DNA from 4 places in the Saliniradius amylolyticus genome. Region 4 is predicted to be linked to each of the others. Evidence: predicted binding sites of a transcription regulator. Region 4 holds the regulator's gene; each other region holds the start of a gene.
What was found. The regulator MetJ, encoded in region 4, represses methionine synthesis genes. The targets are predictions, from matches to a motif close to TAGACGTCTAGACGTCTA.

Region 1 (2,207 bases), 2.2 Mb from region 4:
CATGCCTTTCATGCCAGGGCCGGCAATATTAAACATGGCCATATCGGATAGGTGAGAAATGCCTTTCACACTGGTCCAGATATCACTGGCTTCATTGCTGATCAGGGTCCCTGGCGCCGCTGGGTTGAGAGTATTGCGAATCAAACAAGGAATGTGGTGCTGGGCGATGGGACCAATGGTTTTCGGATGCAGCACCTTGGCACCAAAATAAGACAGTTCCATGGCTTCCTGATAGGTCAGCTTATCCAGTAACACGGCCCCGTCCACCTGATTCGGGTCGGCATTGTAGACGCCGTCCACATCGGTCCAGATCTCACAGCACTGGGCATCGATGCAGGCAGCCAGAATCGCAGCTGAGTAATCAGAACCGTTACGGCCCAATGTGACCTTCTCACCCTGCTCATTAGAGGCAACAAAGCCTGGCATGATCAGTACTTCGTCTTTGCCCACAGGCACATCATGAAAACGCGCCTTGCTCTGCTCGACATCGGCGATGCTGTCCAGGTATTCGCCTTCAGCGACCACATAGTAGGCCGGATCGATAATCCGGTTGTTTTGCCCCAGAGCAGTAAGGATGGCACTGAAGATATTCACACTCACATATTCGCCGATTGAGAGTAGCTTGGCGGTCACAGAGTCGGGACAGGTGTGCAGTAACTTGACGCCTGCCAGTGCTTCGGTCAGTTCGTCCAGCCGCTGTTCGATAAACTCGTTTAAAAAGTCGGCCTTCACGTTATCCAGGCTGTTGGCCAAGTCACTGACAATGCCTTTTAAGGTCATATCCAGCTTGGCCAGCAGCTCCTGATAGTCCTGACCGCTGACGGCTTGTTCCACCAATAGCGACAGGGCATTGGTCACACCCTTTGGGGCGGACAGCACGATGGCAGCACCAGTTTCGGTATGGGTTTGCAGGGTAATATCCTTGACTTTCAAATAGCGGTCGGCGTCGGCCAGCGAGGACCCTCCAAATTTCATTACCTTCATTGTGCTGCTCCTGGTTTTGCATGCCGGCAGTTCTGTTCTACCGGCTTATGGGTGTTTACGTAAAAAAAAACCCGCTTCCTGTCAGGTCGCGGGTTTCGTTGAATTCTCTTTATGGCACTACCCGGCGACCATCCTGCGAGGGGTGGTAATAATAATGGTGGTGGTGCGCATCGAAATCATCATCATGGGGCCAATTTGCCGTATAGACGTCTATATGTCAAGACGTGTTTTGGTTATTAACTAGACGTTGAAATTATCAATCAGATTACCCGACTTAGACGGAAATATGCAACACCACCTCTGGCCCTACCAGGCCCTCTTCTGATAAAACAGACACAAAGCCCGCCACAGAGCCCATATGACCGCTTCCGACATTCATCAAATCGCCTATCTTATTCTAAAAGGCTTTGAAAAAAGCTACCGCTGGCACACTCGCATCACGACAGGCGCGCAGGAGCGATTCGAACATGCCGACTGGCAGGGTGTGCAGCAAGCAGTGCGCGAGCGGATCAGTATCTACGATCAGGCGGTCACCGCAGCAGTCAGTGAGATCTACCAGTTGGTGCATCCTCACCAGCAGGATAAGAGTTTCTGGCAGCGGCTCAAACAGCGCTATCTGACTATCTTAGACGCCCATCCTCAGTTTGAGCTGGCCGAAACCTTCTATAACTCCATTATCGGGCGTATTTTTAAACACCAGAAGATCAACAACGACATGATGTTTGTGCAGCCCAGCCGTTGTTATCTGGCCGGACAGGTACGCCACACCGTGGTGAATACCTATGATGCTACCGGTACGGTACAACAACTGCTGCACGCTATCTTAAAAGACTACCGTTTTAATCGTCCGTTCGAAGATAAAGAGCGGGATTTCAATTGGTGCGAGCAGTACCTGCGACAAACCTTCAGTCGCAAACAGTTGGCGTCGGTGACCAGCGTGGAAATTCTGCACCCCATATTCTTTCGCAATAAAGGTGCCTACCTGGTTGGGCGCATGTGCGCCGCCGAACAGTCTCATCCCTTTGTCTTGGCCCTGCTACTGAACGACAACGGGGAGCTGTATATTGATACTCTACTGACCGAGCGTCACGACTTAAGTGGGCTTTTTGGCTTTGCCCGTTCCTATTTTATGGCCGACACCCAGTACCCGGCCGAGGTAGTCGCCTTCTTGCAGGAGCTGCTGCCTAACAAAAAGCACTTCGAGCTCTATATCAGCCTGGGTT
Region 2 (2,207 bases), 2.5 Mb from region 4:
GCCCGGGTTTGACGAATATCCTGAGTTTGCGGGAAGGAGCCGATGGTGGTGGTAGGCAAGGGCGGCAGGCCCAGACGTTGGTTCTGTTGCTGCTTTCTTTGTGCGTAGGGCTCGGTCCGCTCGCGCTGACTGAGTCTGGCCTGACGATCTCGCACCTTGGGGTGAGTGATACGAGGGGAGCTGGACTTGTTCACCACAGGTTCGGAATAATGTTCAATCGCGCGGGTGTCACCGCTGGTCAGCGCATCTCTGAGCAAAGCCAGCTCCTGGCATTTCTGCTTGGCGAAGGCCAGCCAACTGTATAACTCCCGATCCAGACGCTGCTCTTTGTTCAGATCCACCGGACAGTGAAGCAGGGAACAGCTGGGCGCGAGCCATAGTCGCCCGTTGAGCTGTTCGTAAAGTGGTTGCAGCTGGTCATGCAACTCATTGAGATCAGTGCGCCAGACGTCGCGGCCGCTGATTACGCCAAGTGAGACAGACCAATATTCTGGCAGAGCGTTGATAACGGGAACTACTGAATCCAAGTCATGGCTGCAGTCTAGATGAATGCCTTTGATGGGAAGCTCTCCCAGCCAGTGAGTTTGGTGAGTGATATCGCCGAAGTAGGTGGCGAGCATGGGTTTGATGGGGCCGAATTTCAGTTGGTTATAGGCGCTAATAAAGGCGTGTTGCCAAGGTTTATCCAGTTCGGTGACCAGAATGGGTTCATCAATCTGCAGCCAGTCCACTTTCTCGGATGCCAGAGCGTCGAGCAGCTTCTGATAGCCAGCCAGTAAGGTTGGCAGCAGGGTTAAAGGGTCGTCGTCATATTGACTGAGCCATAGGTAAGTCAGTGGGCCGACGAGTACAGGTTTAGGTGTGAAGCCTTGTTGACGGGCTTCACGGATCTCTGTGATAAGTCGCTCCGGCTGCACGTCCAGGGTTAGCTCTGATGGTAGTTCGGGCACGATATAGTGATAGTTGGTATTGAACCATTTGGTCATGTCGCTGGCGTTGCAGCCACATCCCTGCTGGCTGCGACCCCGGGCGAGCAGAAACTCGGTATCCAGGGGAGTAAGATCAGGCTGGCGGGCACGGTCAGGAATAATACCCAGCATCAAGCTGGTGTTAAGTACATGATCGTAAAGGGCAAAATCGCCCACAGGAATAAAGTCGATGCCTGCCTGAAACTGAGTTTGCCAGTTCTGTCTGCGAATATTTTGTGCTGTGGTGAGCAGTTGCTCGGCCGACAGTTCGCCGCGCCAGTAGTCTTCCAGGGCAAATTTCAGTTCACGGTCTTGACCGATGCGGGGAAACCCCAGATTATGGATACGCATTAGTGCCTCCTATAGCCGTCCAGATGTGTGGACGGGTATAGTCAGTCACCAACCTCATTGCCTCAAGCGCATTGTCTTCAACCACAACTTGAGAAATTTTCACCATGCTGGAAGTTAAGCACCTCAAAACCCTGTTGGCACTGGAACAGTGCGGCACCTTGAATGCTGCCGCCGAGCGACTATTTTTGAGCCAATCGGCGTTGTCGCACCAGATGCGTGAGTTGGAAGGACGGCTGGGTACCCGCCTGTTTGAGCGCAAGACTTCGCCGGTACGCTTTACGCCTCAGGGACAGCAATTACTGGCTCTGGCCCATGAAGTGATTCCGCGTATTCGCGAAGTGGAGCAACGTCTGTTAAATCATGATGACCACGTCAACCACCTACGCATCGGCATTGAGTGCCATGCCTGCTTCCAGTGGCTGGTACCGGCGATGGAACAGTACAAGACCCGCTTTCCTGGTGTCAGTGTGGATCTGAACGTGGATAACCTGTTCGATGGCGTGACTGAATTACAGCAGCAACGACTGGAGCTGCTATTCACCGATGATGAAGTCAAGCAGCCAGGACTGACCTACAGCCATATTGGCGACTTTTCCCTGGTGTTGGCGTTAAGCCCGAACCATCCTTTGGCCAGCAAGGCGTTTATAGAAGCTAATGATATCGAGGGTGAGTGCTTGCTTACTTATCCGGTCAGTACCGATAAGTTGGATGTATTCAGGTTGTTCTTGCAACCTGCCGGTGTCCGTCCTAAAGAGGTTAAGGCAGTGTCTAATTCCAGCGTGATGTTGCAGATGGTATCTGCAGGGATGGGGGTGGCAGCGGTACCAGACTGGCTGATTCGCGACCTGGATCGCCATCAACTTCTGGTGTCCCGCCCCTTAGGGCCAG
Region 3 (2,207 bases), 310 kb from region 4:
GCCTTGGCATCCCACTCGGCATAGATTTCTGAAGGCACGTCGAAAGGCCCATGTTCCCACCCCAACTCTTTGCGAGTGGCGGCGATTTCATCGTCGCCCAGAGGCGCACCATGACAGCCGTGGGTACCGGCTTTGTTAGGAGAACCGAAACCAATCACCGTACGGCAGCAAATCAGAGTCGGCTTGCCGGTTTCAGCGCGCGCCGCGTCGATGGCTTGTTTAATCTGCTCAGGGTCGTGGCCATCCACATCACGCACCACATGCCAGCCATAAGACTCAAAACGAGCCGGGGTGTCATCGGTAAACCAACCTTCGACGTCGCCGTCGATGGAGATACCGTTGTCGTCCCAAAAGGCGATCAGCTTACCCAGACCCAGGGTGCCCGCCAGTGAGCAGGTTTCGTGAGAGATGCCTTCCATCAGGCAACCATCACCCATGAAGCAGTAGGTGTAGTGGTCAATCACATCATGGCCGGGACGATTAAATTGCGCCGCAAGCGCCTTTTCGGCTATTGCCATGCCCACCGCATTACTGATGCCCTGGCCCAATGGTCCTGTGGTGGTTTCCACGCCCGGGGTATAGCCATACTCAGGGTGCCCCGGAGTTTTGGAGCCCAACTGACGAAAGTTTTTGATCTCTTCGATAGACAGGTCGTAACCACTGAGGTGTAAAAGTGAATACACCAACATGGAGCCATGGCCATTGGATAAGACAAAGCGGTCGCGGTCTGTCCACTCAGGGTTTTCCGGGTTGTGTTTAAGATAATCGCACCACAGTACCTGGGCGATATCGGCCATTCCCATGGGGGCACCCGGATGACCGGACTTGGCTTGTTGGACCGCGTCCATGCTCAGAGCACGGATAGCGTTGGCGAGTTCTCGACGTGAGGGCATAACTACTCCTGGGCCATCAATATGTTGTGTATTTCGAAAAAGGCTACTTATCTTACCGACTAAACCGTGTTCTGCAATGGCTGGGCAAGGGCTTTTTATGCCGTTTTACCAGCTTATATTACACCACGGCTTTTACCGTGAAACTGGAAACCAAAACTAACAAACAGGCGTTTAGACGTCTAGAAGTAAAAACTGGTAAAATCGGACCGGCTTTCGTACACTAGGCTCAAACAGGATCCGACAAACCTGTGACCCAAACGACAGAGGAATAGAGGCAATGGCTAAACAATTATTCACTTCAGAGTCCGTATCCGAAGGTCATCCGGACAAGGTCGCCGATCAGATTTCAGACGCCGTACTGGATGCCATTTTAGAACAGGACCCTCGGGCTCGCGTGGCCTGCGAAACCTACGTCAAAACCGGCATGGTATTGGTCGGCGGCGAAGTCACTACGACCGCCTGGGTGGACATTGAGCAACTGACCCGTGATGTGATTCGGGATATTGGCTACACAAGTTCTAAAATGGGATTCGATGCCGATTCCTGCGCGGTCCTCAACGCCATTGGCAAGCAAAGTCCGGACATCAATCAGGGTGTGGATCGAAGCTCACCGGAAGAACAAGGCGCCGGAGACCAGGGCCTGATGTTTGGCTTCGCCACCAATGAAACCGAAGTGCTGATGCCAGCCCCCGTCACGTATTCGCACCGCTTAGTGAAGCGTCAGTCAGAGCTGCGCAAGAGTGGCCGTTTAGATTGGCTGCGCCCCGATGCCAAGAGCCAGGTGACTTTCGCCTACGAAAACGACAAGCCCGCCGGCATCGATGCCGTGGTGCTATCTACCCAGCACAGCGAAGATATCAGTACCGCCGACCTCACCGAAGCGGTGATGGAAGAAATCATTAAGCCGGTCTTGCCGGAGCAATGGCTGACCAAGGACACCAAATACTTTATCAACCCGACGGGGCGTTTCGTCATTGGAGGCCCTGTGGGTGACTGCGGCCTGACCGGACGTAAAATCATCGTCGATACCTACGGTGGCATGGCCCGTCACGGCGGCGGGGCGTTTTCCGGTAAGGACCCGTCCAAAGTGGATCGTTCTGCTGCCTATGCTGGCCGATACGTTGCCAAGAACATCGTTGCCGCAGGGTTAGCCGATAAATGTGAGATTCAGGTGTCTTACGCCATCGGTGTGGCTGAGCCGACCTCTATCAGTATCGACACCTTCGGCACCGGCAAAGTAGATAATGCCACGCTGGTGGCTCTGGTGAGAGAGTACTTCGACCTGCGCCCCTATGGCCTGATCAAGATGCTGGA
Region 4 (2,207 bases):
GGAACATCATCAGAATACCTACCCCAATCAAAATACCGCCCATGACTGCGGCAAACAGAGGGTGGATACGGCTGATATCCACGAAATGATGCACCTGCTCACTCATCACGGAGATGGTGGTCACCGACACAAAGGTGTTTAGGGTGAACCTTTTGCTGATTTGTGTCCACGCCAGGGCATAAAAGGGAATGTTGATCACAAAAAACACTAGGCCAAAATCCATCCCGGTGGCGTGGGTGCCCAATAGTGCCAGGCCGGCGGCGCCGCCGACCATTAAGTCCTGGGCCTGGAACAGATACACACCGAAGGCCACAAACAGCCCGGCACAAAACAGGGCGAAGATGTCTTCATAAATGCGGTGGGATGCTGAGTTCATAACCTGGATCGTTGCGGAGTTTGGCGCGGATTATACGCTTTCGGTAAGTGTCAATCAGGCTTGCCATTAAACTCAGGCTTGGCCAAATAACCACCGTTGCAAGTTTATCTTTACGACTTGTGAATACCCGGTAAAGCCTTTGTTTTTCTTGTAGCGGAGGTGTTAGCTCCTGTCCCATAAGGTTAATGTTTTAGATGATTCAGCGGCGTTGTTAAACTTGTGTCTGGTGTTGCCCAGAGGATGCTGAAGCTGCTACCCAAGTGAGAAGAGAGCCGCCGCTCAGTAACGCTGCTTGTCGGTGGGGAACAACAGACATAGGAAAGGCTCCAGCCCCCACCGGGTTGGTGAGAGCAGATCCATGACGTGAATTGCTATGGCCCGGCTCGTCTTATAACGCAGTCGCCCAAGAGCTATCGCCTCAAAGGTGGAAATTACTCTTCCACCTTGTCCTCTTCGTCTTTTTCCGCCTGTTCCACATCGATGCCCATCTGTTCCATAATACGGCGGGCTTCGGCTGGAATACGGTAGGGATTGTCTTTGCGCAGGTCATCATCGTCCGGCAGAGGCTGGCCGGTAAACGCGTGGACAAAGGCCTCACACAACAGCTCAGAGTTGGTGGCGTGGCGCAGGTTATTCACCTGACGACGGGTTCGCTCGTCGGTGAGTACCTTTAACACTCTCAGAGGGATTGAGACGGTGACTTTTTTCACCTGCTCGCTTTTTTTACCGTGTTCAGCGTAGGGGTTAATGTATTCGCCGTCCCACTTTGCCATGCGCATCGCCTGTTTTAATTGTATCTTATGGTGGAAAATTCTAACTGTTAGGCGCCAACAGTCAATCATAGATGCCTAAACATCTTGACGTCTGTGTACAGCGCGGGATAGATTTGGACGTCTAAACGTCTACTGGCAGACGCTATTTATCAGGAGTTTAATTATGGTTTCATACGCTCGGGGCATCGATGCGCTCAATCAATCGCTGGCCGACATCAAAAATATTGATGTGTCCTTTGAATTCTTTCCGCCGAAAACCGAGCAAATGGAACAAACCCTGTGGAGCTCTGTTGAGCGTCTGGCACCCCTCAAGCCGGCTTATATGTCGGTCACCTATGGGGCCAACAGTGGCGAGCGGGATCGCACCCATGATGTGGTCAAACGCATACAAAACGAAACCGGTATTTCTGCCGCGCCGCACTTAACCTGCGTGGATGCCAGTCGCGAAGAGCTGGTGCAGATAGCCAAAGATTACTGGGATGCCGGAATTCGCCGCATTGTCGCGCTGCGGGGCGATTTGCCGCCGGGTGTGACAGAAACCGAGCTTTACGGCGCCGACCTCGTCGCCTTGCTTAAAGAAGTGGCAGACTTCGATATCTCTGTGGCTGCCTATCCTGAAGTACACCCAGAAGCGCCCAACAGCCAGTTTGATCTTTTAAACCTGAAGCGCAAGGTCGATGCTGGGGCTGACCAGGCCATTACCCAGTTTTTCTTCGATGCTGAAGTGTTTCTGCGTTTTCGTGACCGCGCCGCGGCAGCGGGCATCGAGGCGAACCTGATCCCGGGCATCTTGCCGGTAACCAACTACAAGACACTGGTTAAGTTTGCCGGCATGACCAATGTGAATGTACCGAACTGGCTGCACCGCATGTACGAAGGCCTGGACGAGAACGACCAGACTACCCGAAACCTGCTGGGGGCCAGTATTTCCATGGATATGGTTAAGATCCTGGCCAAAGAAGGGGTGCGTAACTTCCACTTTTACACCCTGAATCGCAGCGAATTGAGCTTTGCTATCTGCCATATGTTGGGGTTAAGAGCCGAACAGGGGTAAACTT

Region 1: the regulator MetJ is predicted to act here: its motif matches at 1,180-1,197, upstream of thrA (bifunctional aspartate kinase/homoserine dehydrogenase I).
Region 2: the regulator MetJ is predicted to act here: its motif matches at 1,332-1,349, upstream of metE (5-methyltetrahydropteroyltriglutamate--homocysteine S-methyltransferase).
Region 3: the regulator MetJ is predicted to act here: its motif matches at 1,066-1,083, upstream of metK (methionine adenosyltransferase).

What each region holds. Positions count from the first base shown of each region.
Region 1 covers NZ_CP029347.1:2,577,186-2,579,392, forward strand. Annotated here, with positions in the region: gene thrA (bifunctional aspartate kinase/homoserine dehydrogenase I) at 1-984, opposite strand, end outside; gene aceK (bifunctional isocitrate dehydrogenase kinase/phosphatase) at 1,343-2,207, shown strand, end outside.
Region 2 covers NZ_CP029347.1:2,791,968-2,794,174, reverse strand. Annotated here, with positions in the region: gene metE (5-methyltetrahydropteroyltriglutamate--homocysteine S-methyltransferase) at 1-1,319, opposite strand, end outside; gene HMF8227_RS13085 (LysR substrate-binding domain-containing protein) at 1,424-2,207, shown strand, end outside.
Region 3 covers NZ_CP029347.1:636,857-639,063, reverse strand. Annotated here, with positions in the region: gene tkt (transketolase) at 1-893, opposite strand, end outside; gene metK (methionine adenosyltransferase) at 1,171-2,207, shown strand, end outside.
Region 4 covers NZ_CP029347.1:330,615-332,821, forward strand. Annotated here, with positions in the region: gene HMF8227_RS01620 (DUF6198 family protein) at 1-376, opposite strand, end outside; gene metJ (met regulon transcriptional regulator MetJ) at 808-1,149, opposite strand; gene metF (methylenetetrahydrofolate reductase) at 1,313-2,203, shown strand.